DNA from 4 places in the Paenibacillus sp. FSL L8-0333 genome. Region 3 is predicted to be linked to each of the others. Evidence: riboswitches for the same ligand, from Rfam matches in the RefSeq annotation. Region 3 holds a riboswitch; each other region holds the start of a gene.
The links. A riboswitch is a leader RNA that binds a small molecule or an ion and turns the genes downstream of it on or off. The one in region 3 is predicted to bind cyclic di-GMP.
Positions count from the first base shown of each region.

Region 1: it holds a riboswitch for cyclic di-GMP, as region 3 does, so the genes downstream of both, NYE72_RS10520 (DUF6612 family protein) here and NYE72_RS03210 (transglutaminase-like domain-containing protein) in region 3, are expected to answer to the same signal.
Region 2: it holds a riboswitch for cyclic di-GMP, as region 3 does, so the genes downstream of both, NYE72_RS02435 (choice-of-anchor A family protein) here and NYE72_RS03210 (transglutaminase-like domain-containing protein) in region 3, are expected to answer to the same signal.
Region 4: it holds a riboswitch for cyclic di-GMP, as region 3 does, so the genes downstream of both, NYE72_RS04745 (glycosyl hydrolase) here and NYE72_RS03210 (transglutaminase-like domain-containing protein) in region 3, are expected to answer to the same signal.

Region 1 is NZ_CP150186.1:2,397,326-2,405,277, reverse strand. It holds gene NYE72_RS10540 (FAD-dependent oxidoreductase) at 1-425, opposite strand, end outside; gene NYE72_RS10535 (FprA family A-type flavoprotein) at 441-1,679, opposite strand; gene NYE72_RS10530 (CapA family protein) at 1,950-2,966, shown strand; gene NYE72_RS10525 (NADH-dependent flavin oxidoreductase) at 3,044-4,207, opposite strand; gene NYE72_RS10520 (DUF6612 family protein) at 4,320-5,168, opposite strand; cyclic di-GMP riboswitch class I at 5,286-5,377, opposite strand; gene NYE72_RS10515 (response regulator transcription factor) at 5,691-6,362, shown strand; gene NYE72_RS10510 (HAMP domain-containing sensor histidine kinase) at 6,359-7,426, shown strand; gene NYE72_RS10505 (hypothetical protein) at 7,679-7,952, shown strand, end outside.
Region 2 is NZ_CP150186.1:546,258-554,209, reverse strand. It holds gene NYE72_RS02435 (choice-of-anchor A family protein) at 1-1,618, opposite strand, end outside; cyclic di-GMP riboswitch class I at 1,727-1,817, opposite strand; gene NYE72_RS02430 (hypothetical protein) at 2,313-2,705, shown strand; gene NYE72_RS02425 (ASCH domain-containing protein) at 2,903-3,316, opposite strand; gene NYE72_RS02420 (MarR family transcriptional regulator) at 3,644-4,057, shown strand; gene NYE72_RS02415 (SDR family oxidoreductase) at 4,071-4,892, shown strand; gene NYE72_RS02410 (DUF3221 domain-containing protein) at 5,084-5,428, shown strand; gene NYE72_RS02405 (hypothetical protein) at 5,745-5,960, shown strand; gene NYE72_RS02400 (undecaprenyl-diphosphate phosphatase) at 6,238-7,041, opposite strand; tRNA gene NYE72_RS02395 (tRNA-Thr) at 7,765-7,836, opposite strand; gene NYE72_RS02390 (MTH1187 family thiamine-binding protein) at 7,931-7,952, opposite strand, start outside.
Region 3 is NZ_CP150186.1:730,706-738,657, forward strand. It holds gene NYE72_RS03195 (glycosyltransferase family 2 protein) at 1-851, shown strand, start outside; gene NYE72_RS03200 (GtrA family protein) at 838-1,245, shown strand; gene NYE72_RS03205 (class D sortase) at 1,348-2,007, shown strand; cyclic di-GMP riboswitch class I at 2,127-2,209, shown strand; cyclic di-GMP riboswitch class I at 2,284-2,364, shown strand; gene NYE72_RS03210 (transglutaminase-like domain-containing protein) at 2,378-3,187, shown strand; rRNA gene NYE72_RS03215 (16S ribosomal RNA) at 3,555-5,112, shown strand; rRNA gene NYE72_RS03220 (23S ribosomal RNA) at 5,376-7,952, shown strand, end outside.
Region 4 is NZ_CP150186.1:1,105,768-1,113,719, forward strand. It holds gene NYE72_RS04735 (UDP-glucose/GDP-mannose dehydrogenase family protein) at 1-1,011, shown strand, start outside; gene NYE72_RS04740 (sugar phosphate nucleotidyltransferase) at 1,712-3,085, shown strand; cyclic di-GMP riboswitch class I at 3,222-3,301, shown strand; gene NYE72_RS04745 (glycosyl hydrolase) at 3,314-4,840, shown strand; gene NYE72_RS04750 (glycosyl hydrolase) at 4,994-6,514, shown strand; gene NYE72_RS04755 (discoidin domain-containing protein) at 6,566-7,952, shown strand, end outside.

The DNA of each region.
Region 1 (7,952 bases), 1.7 Mb from region 3:
TCCTGCAGGTTTTCTTTCAATCTGTCCGCGTCGTTCATGTCCCGGAGGGTATGGACATTGTTCAGGCCGGAGCCCTCAAGGGAAAGTTCACGATTCTTCGCTCCCATACACAGTAAAAGCTTATGATAAGAAACACTCTGCCCATCTTCTGTCACAACAATTTGCCGGTCCGGGTGGACAGAACGGATTCGGGTCGAGGTTTTTACGGATATACGGTTATCGCGGTACCACTTTTCCTTTTTAATCAGCACCTTCTCACTGTGCAGGTCGGTAAACAGCCCTTTAGTCAGCTTAATCCGGTTATAGGGCAGTTGGCTTTCCTCCCCGAGGATCGAAATTTCCGAATCTGCGTCTTGATCACGGATGGCTTTGGCGGCATGGACGGCGGCTACTCCGCCGCCAACAATAACGTAATGTTTTGTCATCCTATGCTCCCCTCCCTAAAATGAACTCAGCAGCAAATCCGATACAAATTCAGCCGCATTTTTAATTTTTTGAACTTTCTCAGGCTCTTTCGGGGAAAACCTGATTCGTACAGGGAACTCTACATGTGTCATCCCCGTGGATTTAATAACCTCAGATGTGCTTTGCACCGTCATGTTTGTTCCATTCAGATAATCCTGAATGACTTCAATGGCTTCACCACTCCAACCGTAGGAGCCAAAGGCTGCAGCAAGTTTGCCTTCCAGATTCATATTGTGCAATTCTTTCAGAATGTTCTCCAGATTCCCAATCATGTCCGCGTATTTAGTGGAGCTGCCAATAAAGACCGCGTCAGCTGACGTTATGCTGTTCAGAATATCGGTGGCACTGCTTTTATCTGCATCCCAGACCTCTGTCTCAATATTATTTTCCTGCAAGCAATCCTGTATAATTTTGGCCATCTTCTTGGTACTGTTTTTGATGGTGGTATAAACGATGGTTGCCTTTTTTCCTTGCGTCGTTTCGCGGCTCAATGTGGCGTACATCCCGATATATTTACGTATGTCCTCCCGGATCACAAACCCATGGGAAGGAGCGATCATCCGGATCTCAAGATCCTTAACAGCCTCTAACAGTGTTCTTACATATCTTCTATGAGGATGTATAATAGCTGCGTAATAGCCCTGGAAATCTTCCGTAATATCAAACCCGGCTTCATCGCTGAATAGATTCTCCACCGCAACATGCGTGCTGAAAATATCACAAGGAAATAAGATTTGATCTTCGATACAATAGGTTATCATCGTTTCGGCGGTATGGAGATACGGTGTTTCTTTAAACAGCAGCGTTTTCCCGCCAATATCCAGCTTGTCTCCGTCTTTAACCACCAGGAAGTTCCGGCTATGAAGCTTGTACATTTCCTGCAATTCTGGAACAGCAATCTCGGTGCATACGATCGTGGCATTTGCAGCCTTGGCAGCGAGAGCTGCCAGTCCACCAGAGTGATCAGGCTCTGTATGATTAATTACAATGTAATGAATATCTAGAAGATCAATCATTTCACCCAGGCACTCGGCATATTCACGTCCGAATTCCATATCTACGGTATCAATGACAGTTGGCTTACCTGTTTTTAATAAATAAGAATTATAGGTAGTTCCTTTTGCCAGAATCAGGCGGTGAAACGGAACCTGGCGGTTATCGATTTTGCCTATCCAGTAAGTATCCTCGGCGATTTTTTTGAATTGTGTACTCATTTCTTTAACCTCCAATGTTTGATTGATAATGTTTATCAACAACCTTATTTTATTATGGTTGCCAAACAAAAAAGAGGATTTGAATCAAATTATAAAAGTTTGAAAAAAAATGAATACCTTAAATTTAGACGATCTAAATAAAGTGATTATGCGTTGGGTCACATTTTAAATAAAAAGCCACACAAATGTTTGCACTTCGCCTTAAAGAAAGAATAACCCATAACAACTTTATGCCATATCCTAATGAAAATAATAAAAAGGTGGATATCCATGACTGAAATACAAATAGCTGCTGTGGGAGATCTAATGGTCAAACGTTATATTATTTCGGATGCTAAACAGCCTGACGGAACCTATTCGTTCAGCCCCCTGTTTGCAAAAGTAGCTCCTTATCTAAAACAGGCTGATTTGACAATTGGCAATCTCGAAACCACCTTTGCTGGAAGTGGCCCCGAATGCCGGAAAAGCCCACGTTCAGGCGGTCCGATATTCAAATGTCCAGACGAACTGGCCCCTGCACTTAAGCAAGCCGGATTCGACGTATTAGTAACGGCCAACAATCATTGCATGGATTATGGTGCCCCGGGTCTGGTTCGGACGTTACGAGTTCTAGACCGTAATGGAATCGACCACACGGGAACAGCTAAATCATTAGAAGAATCCAAGAGAACTCTTATTAAAAACGTCAAAGGAATTACGATCGGCATCCTCTCCTACACAGCAGGAACCAACCGAATTCCTGTACCAGTGAGTAAGCCATGGCTGGTTAACCGGATATCTACGCCCAAAATCATTCGGGAGATTCGAGATTTAAAAAAGAAAGTCGATCTAGTCTTGCTTTATCTGCATTTCGGAAGCGAATACCGTTACACTCCAAACAAGAGGCAAAAAGAGCTGGTCAATCTCTTCTTTAAAAATGGCGCCGACATCATACTGGGGTCTCACCCACATGTTCTACAACCGTTAGCGCTTCGTGGAAAAAAACAATTCGTTATTTACTCATTGGGGAATTTTGTTTCGACTAAACTAATGAATATTCCTTATACACAAAGCGGTATCATTCTTACGCTTAAAATAAAGAAGGATGAAAAAGGACACACGAGTATAACTAACGTAGGTTACATTCCGACTTGTGTAGATCGAAGAATAAAAAGCGGCAGGAAAATTACAGAGATCATCCCCATCCGCGACGCATTAAAGAGAAGCGACACCGACATAAAAACAGAACGGCGAAATCTCATGAATCGAATGTTGAAACATACGACAACAATCTTAAAGAGGGAATAGAGTCGTTACAGAAAAATAACGTTCCGCGGAATTACCGCGGAACGTTATAGATATAGCGCTCAAAACTGTGTTTGGGTTTAGCGTAAACGATCAGGCATCATTAATTTAAGGAATTCTAGAATACCATTCTCTACTACGAGTTCTTCTCTATCTTGATCAGCAAGTACTCTTCTGATGATATCTTCTTTACCCTCCAGCACTTTACTTGTCCAATGAGGATCAATGATAAGAGAACGTCCTACTGCTACTAATTCAGCATTTGTCAACGTGTCCTCTGCGTCCTGTTTGGTACGGATATCTCCGACCCCAATTAAAGGTACACGGCCATTGATTTTCTCATGTACATATTGCAGGATTGATTTTTCTTTAAAATCTTCTGATGCAGATACTTTCTTAAAATCCCCTAATGAAATATGCAGATAATCTAGCTTTTTATCAGCTAATTTATCAATAAGATAAAAGGTATCGGTGATTTTAATTCCAGGCTCTTCATATTCTTCTGGAGAAAAACGATAGCCGACAATAAAATCCTTAACCTTTGAATTGTCAACGACAGCAATAACTGCATCCACTAATTGGTTAATGAAATTAAATCTTTTCTCTAAGCTTCCGCCCCATTGATCATCACGACGGTTGGAGTGTGGAGAGAAGAACTGTTGGACTAAATATGTGTTTGCTCCATGAATTTCTACCCCGTCAAATCCAGCTTGAATAGCACGTTGAGTCGCTTTTTTAAAATCCTCAATTACACCGAAAATTTCATCTTCTGTTAATGCTCTTGGAATTTCTGCATTCGGACGTTCGGCAGCAATGGCGCTGGAGGAAACTGGTTGTACGCCACGTAGTATTTTTGAATCTGTCATTCTTCCTGCATGGAATAGTTGTAAAATAGCTTTTGTTCCATTTCGTTTAATAGTAGATGCTAATCGGCTAAGGCTAGGAATAAATTGATCGGAGGAAACACTAAGTTCACCTTCCCATCCTTTTCCACCCTCTTGTACATTTGCTGCCGCAGTGATGACCGCACCTACTTCGCCCGTTCTTAGTGAATAGTATTTCAATTCATCTTGTGTTACTACACCGTCATAAAAGCTCATTCGCGTGGTCATTGGAGCCATAACCACTCGGTTTTTTAATGTCAGTCCTCTGCGAAAAGTTAATGTTGTGTCTAGTGCTATCATCTTTTTCCCAACTTTCATTAAATTATATTTAAACAAAATATTATATACATGCGCATACATATAAATTACAGCAATGATTTATTCTTGTCAACTAATAAACAACTACTGTTGAATACAGCAAAAAGCACTGTTCAGCGGAACAGCGCTTTTTGCTCGATATGAATCGTCCTTATTATTCTAGTTCGGCCGGTTTTACAATGGCTGTACCTTTATTATTCTTGGAGTATTTAGCTTCAATTTTCGTGGTGTATGTATCTTTTGCTCCATCACTTACCAGCACATAACTCAGATCGACTGTCAGCTTTTCCGTTTGCCAGGTCTTAGTATTGACGAATAATTTCCACGTTACGCTTTTGGGTTGAACTGTCTCACCATCCCAGAGGTTCTCCTGGTCATAGAGTTTGATTATCCCCTTAGCTGCTGTCGGATCGGTTACCGTGAATTGTAAGACCGTTTGTGCGCCAGCCGTGCTGACTTTCATGGATTTTTTATAACTTTTGACCGAATCAAGCATGGAAACAGGATCGTATTGGCCTTTAGAGTAAAAGGCATCCCATTCCGTTTTCTCCAGTCCAAGCCAATACTGTGCATCAGGATCGATCGGCTCCCCGTCATCGTCGTAACCTTCATCTTCAGATTCATCGATCAGTTCACTTCCGTCTACAAGATAGTAAAACTCCTTGTCATTGGCATATAGACTGTACGATGTTTCTAAAAGACTACTAGCGACAGTGCCTGCTGCGGCAAAATTCGGCAGACGGTTGATATCCAGCTTCAGAGTGTTGGTGTTGCTGATACGCACCCCGCCGCTTTGAATATCCTGTTTTTTGGTCACATCCAGATGGAAATTCTTTATTGCTTTGGAGGCTGCCGTTACTTTGCTGATCATCTGATCCGCGGTTACTACTGTTGAGGTAGCTGCAGACACTACTCCTGGATTAGACATCCATCCGATCGTTCCGGACAGCAATAAAGCACCTACTGCCAAACTAGTACCTATTGTTTTGAAAAAACTGTTCATGTACTTCCCCTTTCGGCCCCTTGCGATAATGTAACGCCGTATAGGTCGAAATAATAAAAGAGCTCAAAATAGACTACATATTCTTAGAGCTATCCTTTATGCTTCATAAGACATCCCTATGGCGGCCTGGCGATCATTTCCTTCTGTCGAAAGGCTTTAGACCCATGGCTTTGTGTCATCATCTTTCGATGATTTTACCTTTAACGCGGACATTCAATTAGTTTTAATAGATTAGGGACGCATGTCCCACCGCTAATTTTATCATGGTTATAATTACCTGTAAACGACTTATCTTCCATTCGAATTCGCTATGATACTCAGAAGAAATACTAAAGTTTTGCATTTTTCCAATTCGTCCAAGTTTTCCAGATATCTGAGGTTCAGCTGAGTTATACTATCAATCCGTTTCGGTATATCACTATGCTATGATAAGTATGTTTTTTAGTTTCTCTATCCATCCAAACATTTTCTTAACATATAACTCTTATAATTATTTTAGTTTTCTTAGAAAGGATGATTTTCATGGTTAATATCCTTGTTGTCGAGGATGATATAAAGCTTAATCAAATTATCTGCACCTATCTTTGCAATAATGGATACGACGCTAAAGGGTGTTTAAACCCACGAGAAGCATATGATTTGATGTATAACAGCCTGTATGACCTTATCATCTCAGACGTTATGATGCCAGAGATTGACGGCTTTGAATTTGCGGAAACGGTTAGGGCTATTAACAAAACGATCCCCCTTCTTTTTGTTACCGCTCGTGATGATATTTCCTCAAAACAAAAAGGGTTTCGCGCTGGAATTGATGATTACATGGTCAAACCGGTCAATATGGACGAACTGGTAATGCGTGTGGGCGCTTTACTTCGACGTGCAAATATTGCCCACGAAAAAAAACTGAGGGTAGGAAGTCTTATGATGGACGCGGATGATATGACAGCAACGGTAAACGATGAGGAAATCCCTGTGACGGTACGGGAATTCAACATACTCTACAAAATGCTTTCCTACCCCAAACATACCTTTTCCCGTGCCCAGCTAATGGACGAGTTCTGGGGCATTGGCAGCGAAACCAGCCTGCGTGCCGTAGATGTATACATCGTCAAACTTCGCGACAAGTTCTCTTGTTGTGTGGACTTCAAGATCATGACAGTGCATGGGCTTGGCTACAAGGCAGTGCTGCAATGAGTAAGAGGCAGGAGCAGCATGCCCGGTTCAAGTCCAAGCGTTTTTCATGGAAAGAGTTTTTGTGGACCTTTATTGTGCTGTCCACGCTAACAGCAGGTCAAGCACTTATATACGACGCCTACATTTCAGTAGAACGCGTTCCAACTCAATACATCTTTGGAATCACTGGATATTGGATCATTGTTGCCTTCATTTTTTGCCTTGTCACCGCACGGCAAAAGTACATCGCCTTTGATAAACCCATGCGTAAACTCAGCGAGGCGGCAAACCAGGTAGCAGAGGGAGATTTTTCAGTCTATCTTGAGCCGCTTCACAGAGCGGATAAAAAGGATTATGTAGACGTGATGTTCGAGGATTTTAATAAGATGGTTGAAGAACTGGGCAGTATTGAAACCCTCAAAAATGATTTTATATCGAATGTATCCCATGAGATTAAAACACCATTATCCGTCATTCATAGTTACGCAATGGCATTGCAAACTGTTGATTTGTCGCCAAAACTTCGAACGGAATATACTGAAACTATCATTTCGGCCTCCCAAAAATTAACGACACTGGTGATCAATATTCTGAAGCTAAACAAATTGGACAATCAGGAGATTAATCACGTTGCAGAGCCCTATGATCTGTGCAGGCAGCTATGCGACTGCGCCCTTACTTTTGAAAATTATTGGGAAGAAAAGAACATCGAATTTGTGGCGGATATAGAGGACCGTGCTATCATTCATGCCGACGAAAGCATGCTAGAGATCGTATGGCTTAATCTCCTCTCCAATGCTTTGAAATTCACACCCCCTGGCGGTAGCATCACCTTATCGCAGACTTCAGATGAAGATACAATTACGGTTATGGTATCAGATACTGGCTGCGGAATGGACGAGGAGACGATGAAACATATTTTCGATAAATTCTATCAAGGCGATACTTCTCACTCCGGGGAGGGTAACGGCCTTGGTCTTGCTCTTTCACTGCGTGTTATTGAACTAGTCGGTGGAACCATATCTGTTAAGAGTGAGCTACGCAAGGGCACGACATTCACAGTCCAATTAAAAGCTGAGAAATAAGTAATTCCCTTAAACCATAATTCATTATCTTGATAAGATCAAAAAAAGCAGTCTGAATTCGCAAAACGAATTCAGACTGTTTTTTTCATTAAACAGAAATACACCTCAATTCCAGTTCATTACGATTCTTCAATTAATATTTTATAAACAATTTGCAAGCAATTCATAAATATATCGACGGTAAAATGATCACATCAGGTGAGGCAGCAATTGTTCGACAAATTAACTTTTTAAAATAAAGGAGAAATTATCATGAGTGAGATCACAAGAAATGAATCTAATTTTATCGGCTATGAGTACAAAGATATTACAGTAAAACGCAAAATGGAGTCGGTATATACAAACGGATATAACAATTTTGGCTGGACGCTGGAAGGTACTTCAACCTCAGTTCAGAATGTTGGTTCCGTAACCATAAAGTTCAAGCGGGACCGCAAGATCCGTAATAAAGTTGAACTGACCCGCCTGCAACGCCAGTTTGACGCCGCTGTTGCCGAAATTGAGACACTGGAGAGTTCCAAAGTCA
Region 2 (7,952 bases), 180 kb from region 3:
GTGTCACTGTCGGCGTTGGCGTCGGTGTTAGCGTCGGTGTCACTGTTGGCGTCGGCGTCGGTATTGGTGTTGGCGTCGGCGTCACTGTTGGCGTCGGCGTCGGTGTTGGTGTCGGCGTTGGCGTCACTGTCGGCGTTGGCGTCGGCGTCGGCGTTGGTGTCACTGTTGGCGTTGGCGTCGGCGTTGGTGTCACTGTCGGCGTCGGTGTTGGTGTCACTGTCGGCGTTGGTGTCACTGTCGGCGTCGGTGTTGGTGTCACTGTCGGCGTCGGTGTCACTGTTGGCGTCGGTGTTGGTGTCGGTGTCGGCGTCGGCGTCACTGTTGGCGTCGGCGTTGGTGTTGGTGTCGGCGTCACTGTTGGCGTCGGCGTTGGTGTCACTGTCGGCGTCGGTGTCACTGTTGGCGTCGGCGTTGGTATTGGCGTCGGTGTTGGTGTCGGTGTCGGCGTCGGTGTCACTGTTGGCGTCGGCGTTGGTGTTGGCGTCGGTGTTGGTGTCACTGTCGGCGTCGGTGTCACTGTTGGCGTCGGCGTTGGTATTGGCGTCGGTGTTGGTGTCGGTGTCGGCGTCGGCGTCACTGTTGGCGTCGGCGTTGGTGTTGGTGTTGGTGTTGGCGTCGGCGTTGGTGTCACTGTCGGCGTCGGTGTTGGTGTCACTGTCGGCGTTGGCGTTGGTGTCACTGTCGGCGTTGGCGTTGGCGTCACTGTTGGCGTTGGCGTTGGTGTCACTGTTGGCGTTGGTGTCGGCGTTGGTCCAGGTTCATCACCATCGTATGGATAGTGGTGAAATTCACCACCACCAGTCCCTTTGAGTGAAGCCGCCACTAAAGTACCGTTAATCTGACCATTAATAAAATCAACATGAGCATAGGGGGCAAGTATGCTTCCCATTACACCTATGCCTGCCATATCCAGATACGCAGCTTGGCTAAAGTTAAGCAAAATTTTCTTGCTATTCAACACGTTATTAGGTAGAAATCCGAAGTTTTTCATTTTTACGTTAGAACCATCAATATTAATAATTGCTGTAGATCCTGAAGGAACATTTATTGTAATTCCATAGGTATTAGAGACGTTATCTCCTGGAACATTAAAAACATTGACCGCAGGATCTGTACCTGTCAGGGTAAGACTGCCATATTGGTACACTGTTGTTCCATTCGCCGGCAATGCTGCAAGTTCTGCTGATTTGTCCTTCAAAGACTGACCTACGGCTGAAAAGTCAATCGTACTCCCCTGTCTTTTTGTACCTCCCTTGAGGAGCGTTACATTCCCTGAAAAATCTCCCCCGTGCACGATATTCCCATAAACAGTACCTCCGTTGAAAGTAAGATTCCCTCCAACAACAAGTGTGTCAGTCAAGGAAACCTCAGCAGCGGTCAACCTATCTCCAACACTATAGTTGGTTAAGTTAACGTTACCTCCAGCAGCAAACCTTCCTTCCGTATCCGAAACCGTTGTTATATCCCCTAGAATAAACACGTTGTAGACCCCTGCAATTCCCAATGTAGAAGAACTACTAGCTCCAGCAACTCCAGCTCCTAATGAGGAAAGCCCACTACCTACCGTCAAAATCCCAGCTAATACAAGCGAGAGTAACGGTCTTATTCTTCTTTTCAAATGGCACACCTCCTAAAACTATGATTTATATTAATCAGAATAATTACCAGAAACTCTAAAGGACCTAACAACAAAAAAGACCGCCAAAAAGAAGTGGAATTCCCTTCTCATGGCAGTCGGACGGTCATTGTGCCTTTAAGACACTTTAGACTCCTGGACTTTGCGTCCCGCCCTTTCAGACGGTTTGCTATTATCATGACTATATATATGTATTACACTGCAAGTCCAGAACTGGTAGCCGAAGCATTCTCTCCAATAACCGTCTATGACTTTTAATACTTTTTGAATTAATAACAGTTTAGCGCCCGACACCCACAATTGTCAATCAATTCCTTTCGATGATCCCCCTCATTATTACCATACAAAAAAAGCGCCTAAAGGCGCTTCGCATAAGGTTTTTCATTAAATTTTAAAGTAACTGTATATAGCCCAATATGGATATCCATAAGGGAACACTCAGAATTAAACCAAAAAACAATCCACGCTGGAGGCTGCCCTCTTTTTCCATCATAATTCTCCTTTATGTGCGTCCGATACATTATTTTTTATTATTACAATTTTAATATAATTTATTCTTCGTTATTTACTTGTGAATTTAATCACATTTGATAAGCTGTTTAGAAATACCATTGATTATTTTTGGAATATCGGGGTAGAATACGAATATACGTTCCTATTAGAGGTGATGAGATTCATGCATAGAGCAGAAAGCAGGGACAACATGCTGGTGAAATCTTATTTATTGCTTCCGATGATTTTATCAGCTTTCGAACGGGACTCCGCCATTTTATCTACACACTTACGAACACCCGCCCCTTATCTGGAGGTGCTTGGAACAGCTGCTGCAGTAGCTACAACAGATCTAAGGGATGTTCGTGCAGAAATGAGAAGACGGGGAATCAAGGTGTATGAGCAAAACAGACTTAATACGGGAATTGAAGCCAAGTATATATGTCGTGGCTATCACGAACGAATGCTGCTGTTGAATGACATTGTTGCGGCTCAGGCTGCCATCCATATGCGCAGATACCTAGGGCTGGATATTTCCTCTTTTAAGAGTTACGAAGAACAGTATCAGATTAAATAAAGCTGTATAGAAGCCGCTCTACTCTCCCCCCAATCAATTAGTGAACAAAAAAATAGGCCTTACCATGGGAGTTGGCAAGACCTGAGAGAGATATACCACAAAACACTGGGGGGTGTTTGGTGTCTTCAATATATACCTCGAACCTGAAAAAAAGCTGATAGGCACATAAAAATTACATTAAAAATATCATTCGCCGTTCAGAAGTGATCCGAATGCTCCCACAAGCTTAGCCGACCTTTGGCTGGAATTGGATGGCGCAGTGAGTGAACCTCTTCAAGCTTCCAGGCAAAACGTCCTTCGCTATAGTCGCCAAAATCATATTCGTTCCCATTGATCCATTCCCTTAAATCCACCTCTGGAGTAACCACATAACATCCCGCGAGCTGACCTGTAGCAATAATAGCTCCTGTCGGCAAATTATTCGCTGTATAGCCATGTTTCGCCAATACTGATTTGTACGGTTCCTGTTCACAAATCTTTTTGTCAATCCTCATTCCGGCATGGATGCCTAACTCGCCGCGGTAGGCTGTTCTCCATGAACGAGTTTCAAACTCTTTTTCACCAAGAGCAATTAAGGTCGCCCAAGGCTGCCGTATTGTTATACACCGCATGATATTTATCCCCTTTGTTTATGTTGGACGTTTGTCACGGATGCCACGGATCTCGATCTCGCGTTGTGTAATCTTGCTCTCCTTGACTTGATAAATAATCCCAACCGTTTGGTCGATACTCATTTCCATGATTGATCGCCTCTAAAAATAAGAACATTCATTTTTATTATATACAAACAAAAGTTCTAAATATCAATATTATTGACATTCACCTGTAACTCCCCACAATTTAAACAAATAAAATAATTAAAATTGATAAAGGAGAATATAGTTTGTATACTAATCAAGTAGTTAGTGTGCAAACTATATAAAGAGGGGAATTAATTTATGGACAACCCAGGACAGTTATTAATAAGAGTAAGTCTTGAAATGAAAAAAAGCTTAACAAAAAAACTTTTACTTTATAATGTAACAGCTCCTCAATGGGCAGTATTAAAAGATATATCTATTCATTTAGAAGGAACAACTCCAGCTATGATTGCAGAGCGAACTTACTCGGATCGCCCTACAATAACGGGTATACTCGAGCGACTTAAAGCAAAAGGACTTCTGGACATTAGAGATAATCCAAATGATAAACGATCAAATCTTGTATTCATTACAGATTCGGGAATGATAATTAAGAGTCAAATAGAAGTTCTTAGTGACGAAATCATGGATAACGCACTTAAAAATATTTCTGAACAAGAAATGTCCACGTTTATGAACGTGCTTAAAACAATCTATTTAAATATTAGTTAGGGAAGTGAGACTTATGATTCTAATCACAGGGGCAACCGGTAATGTAGGACGTGAAGTGGTTAACGAACTAAGGAAAAGTGAAACACCTTTTAAAATTGCCTCCCATCGAAAAGACAGTGAGTATGTTTATTTTGATTTTGAAAATGCTGATTCTTTTCGTCCAGCGTTAACAGGAGTGAAAAAATTATTTTTACTGCGCCCTCCTCATATAGCTGACGCAAAAAAATATTTCCAACCCCTCATAGATATCGCAAAGGAAGTCGGAGTTGAACACATTGTGTTTCTATCTCTATTGGGCGTAGAGAAAAACCCAATTGTTCCACACCATAAAATTGAAAAAATCATTAAAAAATCAGGAATTCCATATACTTTTTTACGCCCAAGTTTCTTCATGCAAAACTTAATTTCTCAACATGGGGAAGAGCTACGTAAAGAAAAGGAGATCTATGTACCCGCAGGAAAAGGCAAGACTAGCTTTATCGATGTTCGTGATATCGGTACTGTAACAGCTAGAATCCTAACTGAGAATGGTCATGAAAATAAAGGTTACTCGTTAACGGGAACTGAAGCGCTAGATTACTATGAAGTAGCTGAAATTTTATCTGAAGAGCTAGGAGAAACAATCAAATATGTTAATCCATCAGTTCTTCAGTTTAGAGATAAAATGTTAACAAAAGGAATTCAAAAAGAATTTGTGACTGTTATGATTGGAATTTACTTCACTGCAAAAATTGGATTAGCCAAAAAAATCACGCCCGATTTACAAATATTACTTGGTAAAAGACCCATTACATTCAAAGAATTTGCACATGACTATAAGTACGAATTAGTTTAATCATGGTGGTTTTTTGGCTAAACCATCAGGAAGCATTTCAGGATACATTGTTACTGCCGCGTGCGAGGGGAATCAATAAAGGTCGTCATAATGGATATGCTGCTGTTTATTCTTATATTGGTAATGTACAAAATGCTATGCCTGTGCAACCGATTTTAAACTAATGTCGTAACCACTAGAGGGGAAGGTCCATGATTCAAAAACCACGTACTACTATTAAATGGACTCTTATTTTTGTTTTTTTGTTATTAGTCACCGCCTGTAGTAAGAATGATGAAGTTTTGAAAGGAATTGTACATACAATAGATGTAGAAAATAAAAGAATTTTAGTAATTTCCGAATTAAAAGAAGAAGACTTGAACAAGGAATACAAGGAGGTTCTCGAATCTAATGAGTACTCTCAAGCCATTTGGGTAAATAAAGTTGCACCTTCTAAATATAAAAAAAGCGATGAGATTAAAGTATTTTTTGAAGTAAGTGATGATTCATTCCCTGCACAAGTTACCGCCAAAAAAATCACCAAAATCAAGAATTGAGCAAAAAGAATAGAATCTACTATAAAGAAGCGGCGTCTCCAAAAGGGGCGGCGCTTCTTTGTGTAGATTTAAGGAGAAATCCATATTTATAAATGCACTCTGTGCAAAAAAGTGACCCCACCACTTTCGGCAGGGTCTAGATCTATTTTATAAGGGGGTTATGTGATTACTATAATCCTCTTAGCTTAAATAAGTATGAAGCCCGTCTAAAGATTTGCTGAAATATTATTATTTTTATCGAAACCGATCAAATATAGTAACGTATCAATCTTAATTTTCAAATTACTACATATACAAAATGGAGGTGTGTATAAAGATGAAAATATTCAGTCTATTGCTTGTAGCATTGTCTTCCATTGGAGTAGTTGCCACATTCGGATTTTCAACATTCAGCTTAATCACAGGAATTATAGGAGGGCTTATTGCAGCATTTGCAATTTCAGGCTACTTGCAGTCTGTCAGACGTGATTACCCCAATGAGAGCTATGAGAATAAACAAGTTAAGTATCAGTCGAACTATAATACTTGGTAAGCAAAAGCCCCACCTTAAACTGGTGGGGTTTTTCATATTCCCAAACACTTGTAAAATCACTTTGTGATATTAATGGTAGAAGAAACAAACGAGGGATAATGGCTAGCTGTAGAAGTGCTTTCACCGAAAATTCATTCCTTAGTTCATAGACTACTTGAGCTTTGTCTTGTTTGGTGATTTCCCCTTGTTTTGAACCTCTAGTTTAATCTGTGCAGGATATGATGTATAGCCCTTTTTAAAAGCTTCTTTCCCATGATGTTCATATTGACTAATCCAATTACTGTATGACAATTAAATAGAAGAGAGCTGCTAAAACAAACCGGTATAGAGCAAACCACTCCAATCGAAGTCGCTTAATCAGTTTGATGAACGTCACTACTGCAATCATTGCCACAAGAAAGGATGTCGCAAAGCCAATTAACATTAGAAGTAAATCGTCAGAACTCAGCAAATCACGACTATCGTACAAATCCAACAAGCTTGCACCAAACATAACTGGCACGGAAATAAGGAATGTAAAATCTGCGGCGGCTTTTTGGCTAGTGCCAAGCAACAGGCCACCTGAAATTGTCGAACCTGATCTCGAAAATCCCGGCCATAACGCCAAGCATTGGAACAGACCAATTCCGAAAGCCTGTTTATAATTAATCCCATCGATAGTATCAGCGGTTTCAGTCCGCCTATTCCGCGCTGCAATGATCATCAACACCCCACCAACAACTAGACCGATCAAAACAGGGGTTGGACCAAATAATTGGCTTTTTATTGTGTCCTTGAAGAGAAGATATAGGATTAATGCTGGTAACATAGCCAAAATCATATGAATGACATTTAATCCTTTGCTTTTGGAAAAATCCATTCTAATCATATTAACCCCAATTTCCAAATACCTTTTCCAATAAAGAATTAGAACTGCCATCACTGCACCCAACTGAATAACAATTTTAAAAGTTATTGCAGCATCTCCCTCAAAGCTAAGCAAATCGCCTGCTAAAATAAGGTGTCCAGTAGATGATACTGGTAAAAATTCAGTTAAGCCCTCTATTATGCCAAGTATTATTGCTTTAATTACGTCAGTCATCAGTGGATTGTCCCCTTTCGGAAATAAAATCATTTAATTTCCAGTATAAGGGAGACACGTAAACTTCCCCATCGATTAACCTAACAATATTCAATTCAGAATGACATAATTGTCACATTGCTCATTATTTCAGTCTTAAGGGGGCTTTGGTTTGCAAAACACAAAATATTAAGTATAATGTTACTGTCGAAACGCTAAGGCGTCTGTACAGGATGGCTACCTGGCACTGATGATGGCAGGCCAAGCGCTTTATAAAGTTTTCTTTATGTGTATTTATACTTTAGGAGCGTGGTTATCTATGAAAATTAATATTACCGCACATTTTAACATTGATATTACTTTATCTCTTCATCTGTTAGCCGTAGCCAGTCTTGCTTATGAACTCAGTTCACTGACGAGCTCGTGAAATTCGAGCGAAAAGTATCTGTACTAAGACACCTTGTGGTGTCTTTTTTTATTTTTATAGTAATTACCATCTAACCAATCTGCCCCCGCAAGAGAAAAGCAGCTTATGCTGCTCCTCCTCCACCATCCTTCATTCTGACTGCTGTCAGCTTGCGACACGCCTTCCATCTGCTCGACAGTGACCACTAGTCATACCGTTTTCATTAGCGATTTCGCCATGTCTTATCTTTTAGAAGAATGTTAGAAGCCAGGGGATTTAATGAAAAATGACGCGGTCCCGAAACCTCGGAAATCCGCGCCACGTATGGTTTTTTGGGATGCTGGTGAAGGGAATTGAACCCCCGGCCTACGCATTACGAGTGCGTTGCTCTACCCCTGAGCTACACCAGCTTAAAGCTGATTTTTCTGTCAAACAAAAAATATTATACAACTTTCAGCCAGAAACGCAAGCCTATTTCTCCCTGTTTTCCGCCCTCCTAAACTGCTAATCCACCTGTAGCTTACGC
Region 3 (7,952 bases):
GCAGTCGTGATCGTTCCGCCCAGATGATTCGGGAGATCTGTGAACGAGACGAGCATGTCAAGCTGATTGACTTCTCGCGTAATTTCGGACATCAGGTAGCGATTACAGCTGGCATGGACTATGCCGAAGGTCAAGCGGTTGTTGTTATTGACGCTGATCTTCAGGATCCTCCGGAGGTCATTTTGCAAATGATCGAGAAGTGGAAAGAGGGCTATGATGTTGTATATGCGAAACGCCTGAAGCGCCACGGAGAAACGATGTTCAAAAAGGTCACCGCGAAGCTCTTTTACCGCCTGCTCAGCAGTATGACAAGTGTGGATATTCCTACGGATACAGGCGATTTCCGACTTATTGACCGTAAGGTATGTGATGTCCTGCGGGGACTTAAAGAAAAGAACCGCTATGTCCGAGGTTTGGTGAGCTGGGTTGGCTTCAAGCAGACTATGGTGGAATATGAACGGGAAGAACGTTTTGCCGGAGAAACCAAATATCCGCTGAAGAAAATGATTCGTTTTGCGTTAGATGGCATCACCTCTTTTTCACATAAGCCGCTTAAGATTGCTACGTATATTGGATTCTTCCTTTCATTCTCTAGCTTTCTCTATTTATTTTTCGTCTTGTTTCAAAAGATATTTTTCACCTCCTGGACGGTTCCGGGCTGGGCTTCCATTGTAGGCGTCAATCTGCTCTTTAACGGTATCGTTCTGATGCTGTTAGGTGTGATTGGGGAGTATATCGGACGGATTTATGACGAGTCTAAAGATAGACCGCTATACATTGTTAGTGAGACTAAAGGCTACCAGAACGAAGAACAACTGGACCGCCGGAAGGACCACAATGATGTCAGATAAGAACTTGCGTGCTGCATTCATACAGTTCCTTAAATTTAATGCCGTAGGTTTGCTCAATACGCTTATTGATTTTGTGATTTTCACATTGTTGAATTCACTAGGGATGGTATACGCATTGGCGCAGGTGATCTCCTATAGTGCAGGTACGGCGAATAGCTTTATTTTGAATAAAAAAGTAACCTTTCGTGATCGCAACCGGGGGAATAAAGAAGGCTTCGACCGCGTGCAGCTGGTCAAGTTTATCGTGCTGAATCTGGTAGTGCTCGGAATATCACTGCTGCTAATGCATCTGTTGACAGACAGACTAGGTATTCAAGTCTTGATCTCCAAGGTGCTGGTTACCTTTATCACGGTGATCATCAATTTCTTTGGAAGTCGTAAATGGGTATTTTAAACATTAATTTCAGGCAGAAGGAGTTGCTATGCTTAAAGGCAAGTAGCTGTTTCTGCTTGATTTGTATATAACCATAGAAACAATATACGGAGGTGAATAACATTGCGTAAATTCTCCTATCTACTCATACTGGCTGGGATACTTATCATGTTATATCCGACAGCTAACGAATGGTACAACGACAGGCAGCAGGAGAAGTTATTAGAAACGGCTGAACTAAGCACTGCCGATAGTACTCCCCAGCCAGATTTGAAGAGCAGGTATGCTGAAGTTACTCAGCTGTTAGCAGAGGAATCGGTTCTGGATGCTCAGGCACAGTCCCAACCCCAAGAGACAGAAAAGCCTGAACCGGAGATTGAGGTCGGTGGCAAAGTAATCGCACTAATTGAAATCGGTAAGATTGATTTGAAGCTGCCTGTATTAGAAGGGGCTACAAAAGCTAATATGAAACATGCTGCAGCCCATATGAAAGAAACGGCACCCCTTGGAGAGATCGGGAATGCTGCAATCGCGGCGCATCGGGCTAGAACTACGGGTCGTTTGTTTAACAGATTGAATGAGGTTGTTGTGGGGGATGTTATCACGGTAAAGACTAGTGATCAGGTGTTTAACTATGAGGTATACGATATTTCTGTTGTAGATCCGAGTGATGTCTCCGTTCTTGACGGGAATGACAAGGATAAGATTCTTACTCTGATTACATGTGATCCGCTAGTGAATCCAACGCATCGGCTGATTGTTCATGCTAAATTAACAAAATGAGAATAGTGAATGACAAGAAAACACAAATACCGGGAGATATTTATAAAATAATGGGTAATCTAGTAAATTAGGTCTTGTTCACAACTATAAATATGATAGTATTATACTATGAAAGCTAAACACGATAACGGCAAACCTTCCGAAAGGTAGGGACGCAAAGCTAAAGGGCCTTTTCCCGAAAGGATGGCAGCCAGCTACCGAATGAAGAGGCTTTTTTTGTTTGTTTCAAATGGATTCTATCAACTATATCTAGTAAAGCTAGAACAGATAGAGCTTATACGATAACGGCAAACCTATCGAAAGGTAGGGACGCAAAGCTAAAGGGCCTTCCCGAAAGGATGGCAGCCAGCTACCGAAAGGAGTTTTATCCGTGAAAAAGGTTTATTTTATGCTGGTGGCGTTGTTCGTCCTAATGACTTCAGTTCCGGTAAGTACAGCTCAAGCTGCAAGTGCAGATGCCAGCTGGTTGATTACATCCAAAGTGGCTCAAGGTGTTATTGGTATTAACTATGATATTCCGAAAGATAAAAGAATCAAACTCATGATCACCAAAGATAACAGCAGCTATACTTATAACTTGTATGCTTCTGGACAAGCTGAGGACTTCCCTTTGCAACAAGGAAATGGGACTTATAAGGTTTCTGTTCTGGAGAACACAACCGGTAATAAATACAAAGCGTTATATTCCGAAGTAGTAGACGTAACCATGAGTGACTCGAATTCCGTATATTTGGGCTCCGTACAGAATGTGAAATGGAGTTCTTCTGATAAAGCGATTGTCAAAGCTAAACAATTAGTACAAGGTAAAACAACAGACGAAGAGAAAGTTAAAGCGATCTATAACTATGTAGTTGCGAATGTACAATATGACTACTCTCTTGCTAATAGTGTAACTACTGATTATATTCCAAGCATCGATAAGACATTGACTACTAAAAAAGGGATTTGCTATGATTACGCTTCTCTTTTTGCCGCAATGCTGCGGAGTGTAGATGTTCCTGCTAAGTTGGTAATGGGGAATACAAGCTACGTTACGCAATATCATGCCTGGAACGAAGTATTGCTTAATGGGAAGTGGGTTACCATTGATACTACAGTGGATGCAGGACTTGCAAAGAGTGATAAGAAAACCGATTTAATTAAAGCCTCAAGCAAATATACTGCGGCAAAATACTATTAAATTCGTCGCTATAAACATAACTCTATTAAATAAACAACTAGCTTAATTATTAAGCTAGTTGTTTATTTTTATATTAGGGGTTGCTTTTCTATTAATAGTTGGGGTATTATAGGTAAGCGTTGTTAGACAGCGTACAGGCGATACAAACGAGGCTGATAAAAAGCTTCGAAAAATAAAGCTTGCATTTCTGAAAACAACATGATATATTATAAGAGTTGCTGCTGAGACATTAAGCGGCGTCAACGAGAACTTGATCTTTGAAAACTGAACAACGAGTGAGTAGGAAATCACGCAAGTGAAATCCAAAATTAGAGAATTAATTTTCTCGTCAGATGTTTCAAAATGAGCATATCGCTCTTTTCAATACTAATTGGAGAGTTTGATCCTGGCTCAGGACGAACGCTGGCGGCGTGCCTAATACATGCAAGTCGAGCGGAGTTACTTTGAAAGCTTGCTTTCAAAGTAACTTAGCGGCGGACGGGTGAGTAACACGTAGGCAACCTGCCCTTCAGACTGGGATAACTACCGGAAACGGTAGCTAATACCGGATAATTTCTTTTTTCTCCTGAGAGAAGAATGAAAGACGGAGCAATCTGTCACTGAGGGATGGGCCTGCGGCGCATTAGCTAGTTGGTGGGGTAACGGCCCACCAAGGCGACGATGCGTAGCCGACCTGAGAGGGTGAACGGCCACACTGGGACTGAGACACGGCCCAGACTCCTACGGGAGGCAGCAGTAGGGAATCTTCCGCAATGGGCGAAAGCCTGACGGAGCAACGCCGCGTGAGTGATGAAGGTTTTCGGATCGTAAAGCTCTGTTGCCAGGGAAGAACGTCCGGTAGAGTAACTGCTATCGGAGTGACGGTACCTGAGAAGAAAGCCCCGGCTAACTACGTGCCAGCAGCCGCGGTAATACGTAGGGGGCAAGCGTTGTCCGGAATTATTGGGCGTAAAGCGCGCGCAGGCGGCTATTTAAGTCTGGTGTTTAAACCTTGGGCTCAACCTGAGGTCGCACTGGAAACTGGGTGGCTTGAGTACAGAAGAGGAAAGTGGAATTCCACGTGTAGCGGTGAAATGCGTAGATATGTGGAGGAACACCAGTGGCGAAGGCGACTTTCTGGGCTGTAACTGACGCTGAGGCGCGAAAGCGTGGGGAGCAAACAGGATTAGATACCCTGGTAGTCCACGCCGTAAACGATGAGTGCTAGGTGTTAGGGGTTTCGATACCCTTGGTGCCGAAGTTAACACAGTAAGCACTCCGCCTGGGGAGTACGGTCGCAAGACTGAAACTCAAAGGAATTGACGGGGACCCGCACAAGCAGTGGAGTATGTGGTTTAATTCGAAGCAACGCGAAGAACCTTACCAGGTCTTGACATCCCTCTGAATCTGCTAGAGATAGCAGCGGCCTTCGGGACAGAGGAGACAGGTGGTGCATGGTTGTCGTCAGCTCGTGTCGTGAGATGTTGGGTTAAGTCCCGCAACGAGCGCAACCCTTAACTTTAGTTGCCAGCAGGTAATGCTGGGCACTCTAGAGTGACTGCCGGTGACAAACCGGAGGAAGGTGGGGATGACGTCAAATCATCATGCCCCTTATGACCTGGGCTACACACGTACTACAATGGCCGGTACAACGGGAAGCGAAGCCGCGAGGTGGAGCCAATCCCATCAAAGCCGGTCTCAGTTCGGATTGCAGGCTGCAACTCGCCTGCATGAAGTCGGAATTGCTAGTAATCGCGGATCAGCATGCCGCGGTGAATACGTTCCCGGGTCTTGTACACACCGCCCGTCACACCACGAGAGTTTACAACACCCGAAGTCGGTGGGGTAACCCGCAAGGGAGCCAGCCGCCGAAGGTGGGGTAGATGATTGGGGTGAAGTCGTAACAAGGTAGCCGTATCGGAAGGTGCGGCTGGATCACCTCCTTTCTATGGAGAATCGTTCTCTGCAATGAGAACATTCAAATCGGAAGCTCAGCTTCCAAAACTCAGGTTTAGGCCTGTTACTCACTCGTTGCTCAGTTTTGAGAGTTTAAGCTCTCAAGTAAGACTTGATCCTTGAAAACTGGATACCGAAACGAATTTGCGTTTTAGAACATCTTTTAGCAACTTGTGCAAACAAGTAAATGTTATTAGTGAGATGATTCCAAAAGAGAATGTCATCGTATGATATTTTCCTGCGGAAAAATCAAGGTTAAGCTAATAAGAGCACACGGAGGATGCCTAGGCGCCAGGAGCCGACGAAGGACGTGGCGAACAACGAAACTGCCTCGGGGAGCTGTAAGCAAGCTTTGATCCGGGGGTGTCCGAATGGGGAAACCCAGCTGTGGTAATTCGCAGTTACTCATACCTGAATACATAGGGTGTGTAGAGGCAGACCAGGGGAACTGAAACATCTAAGTACCCTGAGGAAGAGAAAACAATAGTGATTCCGTCAGTAGCGGCGAGCGAACGCGGAACAGCCTAAACCTAAGAGCTTGCTCTTAGGGGTTGTGGGACGTCTCACATGGAGTTACAAAGGAATATGGTAGGTGAAGAGGTCTGGAAAGGCCCGCGATAGAGGTAAAAGCCCTGTAACCTAAACTGTGTTCTCTCCGAGACGGATCCCGAGTAGTGCGGGGCACGTGAAACCCCGTATGAATCCAGCAGGACCATCTGCTAAGGCTAAATACTACCTGGCGACCGATAGTGAAACAGTACCGTGAGGGAAAGGTGAAAAGCACCCCGGAAGGGGAGTGAAATAGAACCTGAAACCGTGTGCTTACAAAAAGTCAGAGCCCGATCTATGGGTGATGGCGTGCCTTTTGTAGAATGAACCGGCGAGTTACGTTTAACATGCAAGGTTAAGCCGAGAAGGTGGAGCCGCAGCGAAAGCGAGTCTGAATAGGGCGAATTAGTATGTGGACGTAGACCCGAAACCGTGTGATCTACCCCTGTCCAGGGTGAAGGTGCGGTAACACGCACTGGAGGCCCGAACCCACGTACGTTGAAAAGTGCGGGGATGAGGTGGGGGTAGCGGAGAAATTCCAATCGAACTCGGAGATAGCTGGTTCTCCCCGAAATAGCTTTAGGGCTAGCCTCGGTATAAGAGTAGTGGAGGTAGAGCACTGATTGGGTGCGGGGTCCGCAAGGATTACCAAGCTCAGTCAAACTCCGAATGCCATATACTTATTGCCGGGAGTCAGACAGTGAGTGCTAAGATCCATTGTCAAAAGGGAAACAGCCCAGACCATCAGCTAAGGTCCCCAAGTGTGTGTTAAGTGGGAAAGGATGTGGAGTTGCACAGACAACCAGGATGTTGGCTTAGAAGCAGCCACCATTGAAAGAGTGCGTAATAGCTCACTGGTCGAGTGACTCTGCGCCGAAAATGTAACGGGGCTAAACACACCACCGAAGCTATGGCTAGATACTATGTATCTGGGGTAGGGGAGCGTTGTGTAGGGGTTGAAGGTGTACTGAAAAGAGCGCTGGACACTACACAAGTGAGAATGCCGGTATGAGTAACGAAAAGATCAGTGAGAATCTGATCCGCCGAAAGCCCAAGGTTTCCTGAGGAAGGCTCGTCCGCTCAGGGTAAGTCGGGACCTAAGGCGAGGCCGAAAGGCGTAGTCGAAGGACAACAGTTTGAAATTACTGTACCACCGTAATCCGCTATGAGCGATGGGGTGACGCAGGAGGGTAGTGACGCGGACTGATGGATGTCCGTCTAAGCAGTGAGGCTGATGTGTAGGCAAATCCGCACATCGTTAAGGCTGGGCTGTGATGGGGAGCGAAAATTATAGTAGCGAAGGTCATGATCTCACACTGCCAAGAAAAGCCTCTAGCCAGGAGAAGGTGCCCGTACCGCAAACCGACACAGGTAGGCGAGAAGAGAATTCTAAGGCGCGCGGAAGAACTCTCGTTAAGGAACTCGGCAAAATGACCCCGTAACTTCGGGAGAAGGGGTGCCCCGGTAGTGTGAATAGCACGAGGGGGCCGCAGTGAAAAGGCCCAAGCGACTGTTTAGCAAAAACACAGGTCTGTGCGAAGCCGCAAGGCGAAGTATACGGGCTGACGCCTGCCCGGTGCTGGAAGGTTAAGGGGAGTGGTTAGGGGTAACCCGAAGCTATGAACCGAAGCCCCAGTAAACGGCGGCCGTAACTATAACGGTCCTAAGGTAGCGAAATTCCTTGTCAGGTAAATTCTGACCCGCACGAATGGCGTAACGACTTGGGCGCTGTCTCAACGAGAGATCCGGTGAAATTTTAATACCTGTGAAGATGCAGGTTACCCGCGACAAGACGGAAAGACCCCATGGAGCTTTACTGCAGCTTGATATTGAATTTGGGTACGATCTGTACAGGATAGGTGGGAGCCGTAGAAATCGGAGCGCAAGCTTCGGTGGAGGCGCCGTTGGGATACCACCCTGATCGTATCTAGGTTCTAACCTAGTGCCCTTATCGGGTACGGGGACCGTGTCAGGCGGGCAGTTTGACTGGGGCGGTCGCCTCCTAAAGAGTAACGGAGGCGTTCCAAGGTTCCCTCAGAATGGTTGGAAATCATTCGCAGAGTGCAAAGGCATAAGGGAGCTTGACTGCGAGACCTACAAGTCGAGCAGGGACGAAAGTCGGACTTAGTGATCCGGTGGTACCGCATGGAAGGGCCATCGCTCAACGGATAAAAGCTACCCTGGGGATAACAGGCTTATCTCCCCCAAGAGTCCACATCGACGGGGAGGTTTGGCACCTCGATGTCGGCTCATCGCATCCTGGGGCTGAAGTAGGTCCCAA
Region 4 (7,952 bases), 380 kb from region 3:
GAAGGGCACAAAATTATAATGACTAAATCTACAGTTCCAGTAGGAACAAATGAAAAAATCTCTCAAATGATCTCTAAGTATACCCAACATTCTTTTGATATCGTGTCTGCACCTGAGTTTTTACGTGAAGGCTCAGCGATTCGCGATACCCTCCATCCCGACAGAATTGTCATTGGTCTTGATAATCCAGAGCTGGAACCAACTATGCGCGAGCTTCATAAGGGTTTTACAGAAAATGTATTTGTAACAGATATACGCAGTGCTGAAATGATCAAATATGCTTCGAATGCATTTTTGGCCACGAAGATCTCCTTTATTAATGAGATCGCCAATATTTGTGAAAAAGTGGGAGCTGATGTAACCGAGGTAGCACAAGGAATGGGTATGGACCAAAGAATCGGGTCATCCTTCCTGCAGGCTGGCATCGGTTATGGAGGCTCCTGTTTCCCGAAAGACACTAATGCGCTCATTCAAATTGCGGGCAACGTCGATTACGAATTCAAATTATTGAAATCTGTAGTCGAAGTGAACAAAGGACAACGGTTTATGATCATCTCCAAGCTGCATGAATCACTTGGCAGCCTGCGCGGTTCGACGATTGGGATATGGGGGCTTGCCTTTAAGCCTAATACTGATGATGTCCGCGAAGCTCCCGCCAGAGAGATTGTTGAGGCACTGGTGGCTGAAGGGGCAACAGTCAAACTATATGATCCAATCGCAGCTACAAATTTCAGGCAGCAATATGATCATCCGCAGCTTCGCTGGTGCAATCTGCCTGAGGAAGCGGCTGAGGGCAGCGATGCCGTATGCCTCTTGACCGATTGGAGCCTACTCAAGGATATTGATCTGCATCAGCTGGCGAAAAGCATGCGTAATGGGGTATTGATCGATGGACGCAACGTGTATTCCAAGGAGCAAATCGAGGGTACCGGCCTCGTTTATCATTCTGTCGGCCGCCCGCAGATGGGCGGATTGAGCGGTTATTCTGCTAGTGTGGCTGGAGCGGTTTAATCATTTGTGTTAAGTGTCAGTCGCAACTGCGGTGAATGTTTGGACTTCCAGCCGCTGTTGTCTGCAGATTTCCTGATTTTAACCGCTGATAGCGGTAGAAATCCGCAGACAAAGGCGGATGCTATCGCTCCTCCAGTTCCAAAATTGTCTTCCGCCACTTCGTTCCCTTATTTTAAGGTTCTAAGCAATTTATAAAGTTAGGTACTCTGATTATATACCGCAGTAGCAGTAGCAGTAGCATTTGTAGTTGTCATTGTCTCTGTCTCTGTGGTGGCAACTAGTCTTGCTCTTGTAGTTGCAGTTGTTCTTGCAGTTGTTCTTGCAGTTGTTCTTGCAGTTGCAGCTGCCTCCCCCGGAGCAGAAGCAAATCTTTAGAAAAACGTGCTCGCTTCCGGCTGGTACAGCCCGGTGCGCATGGATCATTGTTAAAAAGTAGTTGGTTAGGTTAAGAACGGAAAGGGAATTTGGAACTGTAGAAACGGAGTGTTCGCCTTTATCCTCGGATTTCTACCGCGAGAAGCGGTCCAATCAGGAAATCTGAGGATAACAGCGATCGGAAGTCCAAAATCCCTTGGAGTGGTTCATACCTAATAAATTTTTTAAAAAATGCATCCGCTCGAACTAAGGCTAAGCGGAAGCTATACGTTTTGATAACAATTCCATTATGCTCGATTTCCATAATTCAAGGAGGGTTCATTCTATGAAAATGGTACTTCTATCAGGCGGTTCAGGTAAACGGTTATGGCCGTTGTCTAACGACTCACGTTCAAAGCAATTTCTAAAGGTACTTGAAAGCCCTCAAGGTGAACCAGAATCCATGGTACAACGTGTCTGGAGACAGCTGGAGGAAGCAGGGATGGCAGAATCATCTTATCTAGCCACCGGCCGCGGCCAAGTAGAAATGATACAAAGCCAACTGGGAAGTCATGTGCCGATTATCGTTGAACCGGAGCGTCGGGATACTTTTCCGGCTATCGCCTTAACAGCTACCTATCTTTATTCAGTGGCAGGTGTTTCTCCAGCGGAGACGGTAGCAATATTGCCTGTTGACCCTTATGTAGAAGCATCCTTTTTCGATACCATAGCTATGCTTGAGGGGACCATGCTGGAAAGTGGAGCAAATCTGGCACTAATGGGTGTTGTTCCTGAACATGCCTCAGAGAAATACGGATATATTATTCCTACCACTGAAGAGGCGGGGGGGAATGGTTTTATGAAGGTGAGTCACTTTCAAGAGAAACCAGACCGCATACAAGCAGAACAGCTCATCGAGCAAAATGCATTGTGGAATTGCGGAGTGTTTGCCTTCCGTTTAGGGTACTTGTTAGATATTTTGCAGCGTAAAGGGTTGCCTTTAGGATATGAAGAATTGCAGAAGCAGTATAAGCTATTGTCTTCCATCAGCTTTGATTATGAAGTGGTGGAGAAAGAAGAACATATTGTGGTGCAGCCGTATGATGGATTCTGGAAGGATCTTGGAACGTGGAATACGCTGACAGAGGAAATGAGCAGCAAGCATGTAGGAAAAGGTTTTGTGACGGCGGATTCTGAGGGGACTTGCTTGATTAATGAGCTGGACATTCCGATTACGGTAATTGGTGCGAAGGATCTGATCATTGCGGCTAGCCCGGATGGAATTCTAGTTACCCATAAAGCTGAGAGCCCACGGATTAAAGAAGTGCTGAAGACCTTTGAACAAAGACCGATGTACGAGGAACGCCGCTGGGGCCATTACAAAGTTATTGATTATGTGAAATATGATGAAGGCAATGAAGTGCTGACCAAACGGATTTTTATATCCGAGGGGAATAATATCAGCTATCAATTACATCGCAAGCGTAGTGAAATTTGGACAATCGTCAGCGGCGAAGCAAGTATTGTGCTGAATGAGAAAAAACATAATGTGAAGGCTGGGGACGTGGTACGTATACCGGAAGGAACGAAACACGCGATCCTTGCTTTGACGGATGTTGAGTTTATAGAGGTACAGACGGGGTCTGAATTAGTAGAAGAAGATAACATACGTATTACTTTAGACTGGAATGATATAGAACTACAACAATTCATTTCATAGGTCTAACCTATCTATTTAACCAATTCAAAATTTCTTGAAACAGGTAAATTGACTCAATTATCAAAAAAAGTCATAAAAACACTAAATATATCATTAATTGTCGTCGATACTTACGGTAAGAGAGATTATTTCTCTTAAATTGAAAAGGCAAACCTATCGAAAGGTAGGGACGCAAAGCTATAGGGCCTTCGAAAGAGTGGCAGCCTGGCTACCGAAAGGGAGATTATTTTGAAAGCTTACCGTACGTATCGATTGTTTGGTGCATTTCTGTCACTCGTCCTGTTTCTGACTGCACTTCCGCTTGCTGTTGGAATTTCGCCGTCTATTGTCATAGCTGCTTCAAATTCTGGAACGCCAGTTACCCCAGGTGCCTCACCTGAAGCCGTAAAGCTGCTTAACTATTTTTACTCGATCTCAGGAAAAGGCATTATTGCTGGTCAACATGACTATTTAGAAAGTCCAGATGAAATTAACAATATGCTGAAGGGAACCAGCGGACAATATGCGGCTCTTCACGGTTATGAAATGGGTGCGATCAGTGGTCAGTCCGAAGCAACGATGGCTTGGCAACGTCAAAATGTGGTGAACAGCGCCATCAACTGGAATAAAGCGGGCGGGATCGTAGCTATGACTTTTCATGCTAACCTGCCGGGCACCTCTTATGACTGGGATAATGTGAAAAAAACACTTAGCCAGAGTGAGTTCGATAGTTACGTTACACCGGGTACTAAGCAATATAATAATCTGATCGCTGAGCTTGATAAGGTGGCAGTCTCTTTAAAAAGCTTGCGTGATGCCAATGTTCCGGTGCTTTGGAGACCCTATCATGAAATGAACGGGAACTGGTTCTGGTGGGGGAAGAAAAATAACTTTTCTAAACTATGGAATATAATGTATGACCGTTTTGTTAACGTTCATAAATTAAATAATCTGTTATGGGTATGGAGTCCGAATGCTCCCAATGTTTGGTCAGATCCTTATGCGCTAACTTATCCAGGTGCTGATAAAGTAGATATTCTGGCAGCAGATATATACGAAAATGATTACCAGCAAAAATACTATGACAGCTTGTTGAGTCTAGCCGCAGGCAAACCGATTGCGATCGGGGAGAATGGTGAAATGCCTAATCTGGAGAAGCTTCAGCAATCGCAAAGTAAATGGACGTATATGATGAGCTGGGGAAAAATGCTTTACGAAAATAACAGTGCAGACACAATCAAAACATTTATGAATAGCAACTACACCCTGACCAGAGATAAATTAAATACTGGTCTGGCACCGACACCTTCCGAAGAAGAGGGGGAGGCAGCAATTCCTCTCGCGAAGGGGCTTGCAGGAGAGTATTACAACAACATGTTGTTGTCGGGAGCGGCAACTCTTAACAGAACTGATGCAATAATCGATTTCAATTGGCGGCAAGGATCGCCGGATGCCGCCCTCGGGATTGATCGTTTCTCCATACGTTGGAGCGGTAAAATTAAGCCATTATATGATGAGCAATATACATTTTACACTACCTCAGATGATGGCATCCGTGTCTGGGTGAATGGGGAATCCGTGATTGATAGTTGGACTAAGCAAAGTGGTACTGAGCGTAAGGGCACTATAACGCTGAAGGCTGGCCGGCTATACGATATCAAGGTGGAGTATTACGAGAATGAAGGCGATGCGAGAGTCCGCTTGATGTGGGAAAGTGCTAGTCAAGCTAAAGAGACAGTTCCAGCAAGTGCACTTTTTCTTCCGGATGTCTCCTGATTGATGAAAATTAAAGGTCGATCCTTAGTGGCTCTGCGTTATTGCAGAGCTACTAAGCTATAGTCCTCATTAGGTCAGAAGACGATTGTCCGATAACAGGTATGTTTATTTAGCACCTGTAGAGGCAGTACAGCTACCGAAAGGAGGATTTATTTGCGTAAATATTATAAGAAAAACAGATTGTTGTTTACTATGTTACCGGTGTTTATTATTTTTTCCTTGCTGCCTTGGGGAGAGGTTAAGAGTCTTCCGAAGGCTATGAGTGTTTCTTCCTCTTTACCTCCGGTTATACCCAGTAATCCATCGGCTTCTGAAGAGGCTAAGCAACTGCTGAGTAATTTGGTGAATCTACGTGGCAAAGGGATTTTGTCCGGCCAGCATGATTATCTAGAAAGCCCAGATGAACTGGTTCATAAGCTGAAGAATACTTCGGGACAAAATGCCGTTCTACATGGTTATGAATTAGGGGCGATTAATAATCAATCCGAAGGGACGATCGCAGAACAGCGGCAAGCAGTGATAGACAGTGCAATTGAATGGCATCACGAGGGTGGCATTGTAGCCATGACATTCCATCAGAGTTTGCCGGGAACATCTCCAGAATGGTCCAATGTAAACAGAAGTCTCAGTCAAGAGAAATTTAATGCTTATGTTACACCTGGGACAGCTCAGTATAAGAGGCTAATCTCAGATCTAGACGAGGTTGCTGGATATTTGGGACAATTGCGTGATGCCGGAGTTCCAGTCTTATGGCGACCTTACCATGAAATGAATGGCGGTTGGTTTTGGTGGGGGAAAAAGGACAATTTTTCAGAGCTTTGGAGTATTGTCTATGATCGTTTTGTAAACACACACAAGCTAAATAATCTACTGTGGGTATGGAATCCGAATGCGCCGAATGAATGGTCAGATCCTTATGCTGCATATTATCCCGGTGGGGATAAACTCGATGTTCTGGCTGCGGATATCTACAATAACGATTATAAGCAGTCCTACTATGAGGATCTGCTCGCATTGGCCGAGGGTAAACCTATCGGAATCGGTGAGAGCGGACAGCTGCCGAACCCGGATGTATTAACTGAGAAACAAAATAAATGGGTCTATATGATGACCTGGGGAAAATTACTGACAGAAAATAATACGCTACAGTCAATTAAAAGCTTTATGAAAGACTCGTTTATAGTATCGAGAGAGGACTATGTTCTCACAACAGGAGGTCCTTCGATAGCACCCGTAACTCCGGTAACCCTAACGGGTTTAACTGGAGAATACTATAACAATACTGATTTAGAGGGAGAAGCGGTACTTATCCGCGATGACCGTAAGATTGATTTTAATTGGCATGGTGCGTCACCTGCCTCAGGGATAAATGAAGATCACTTTTCTGTACGCTGGAAAGGGAAGCTCAAACCCAAATTCAGTGAAAAATATACAATTTCAGCATCCTCTGATGATGGAGTCCGTGTCTGGATTGACGGAAAGCTGATCATCGACAATTGGAAAAATCAAAGTGCAACCCTTCATAAAGGAAGTATCCCGCTCAGAGCTGGAACGCTTTATGATATCCAAATTGAATATTATGAGAATGAAGGAGATGCCAATCTTCGTTTGCTATGGGAGAGTTCCAGCCAGAAGCAGCAGGTAATTCCACAAGGGGCATTGTTCCTTCCTTAATCTAATGAAATGATAGGGTAAGACATTCCGGAAGAAAGAGAGGACCTATGGATGGGAATAACGAGGAGAATATCTAATAGAAAAAATAAGATATCTGCAAACAAACCATTACTGTTATTACTAAAATTCGCCGCATTAACCGTCTTGTTTCTGTTGTCTGTCTCTGTCTTCGGAACGAATAGGACAAACGATTATAAGGTAGGTGCCAATATACCGAGACTATCTGCAGGAACTGATGCTGCAGCAGAAATACCGGATGGTACTGTGATCTGGAATCTGGGACAACATGATGGCTCAGCAGCTGAATTCGCTGCGAGTGGCACTTCTGGCAGCAAGAAGGACTTTAATGTTACTTCTTCGGTGCTCAAATCATCGGCTCTGCAGAGCTTGCCTGCAGGCTTGAATGGAAAGACCCAGCCGGAATTAACGATCACATATCAGCTAAATAAGATCCCGGAGAATGGGGTCTTATTTAGCGTAGGTATTCTGGATGCGTATAAATCCGTGCCGCAAATGAGTGTGTTCTCCAATCATCAATTGTCGGGGATCATTCAAATTGCAGGCGTTGCTGGCACAGAAAGTGAATATAGCTTTCAAAAGACCTATGAATTATATATTCCCAAGGAGCAATTGAAGATAGGAACGAACGAATTGAAGCTGCAAACGGTTCGCTGTTTATATTGCAGTGACAAAGAAGACGAATATTCCTGGTGGACTTGGGATAATCTCCGTTTAGAGTCTCTTAACGCTCCAATTTCTGAGCCTATCCATGGCAGCTACACATTGACCGGAACAGTAGTGAATAATAAGCAATTTTATTTCGATGAAGGTGCAGTTACGCACTTGCCTTATGTTATCAAATGGCTAGGTATGGCTTATAGCGGCAATGTGATGCGAACCAGCTGTGCCAGCGATGTTGGGCGGTCCTGCTCGGATATGATGGAATATTACAAGGTGTTGCAGGATTACAACATGCAGGCGGTTGCTCTGTATTTGCATACTGGTGATATTAAGCTTAAGGCAGACGGATCGTTGCCCGCTGATGCAGAGAAAAAGCTGACGGATTATTTTGAGCAATATAGCCCCTATTTTCAATATTATGAGGTAGATAATGAGCCAGGATTATTCAATCGTTCTAAGGCAGTTAACTTGGCGATTGCGGACTGGCTAAATAAAAAGGGCAAGCAAATCGCGCCCCATTTACAAACTGTTGCTCCGGGCTGGGCGTATTGGCCGAGTTACAGTGAGGATTCCTGCGGTAATCAGAAGGGAACTGGGAAGGAATGTGGAGATCCGGATGGCTGGGAACGTGATCCAGAGCAACGTATGGAGCTGGAGAAGGTTACGGATTTGACCAATGGACATTCCTACGGGGACTCTTATATTTTTAGTAATGGAGGAAGCTTTACTGAGAATTTGAAGACCTTCACTGGCGCAG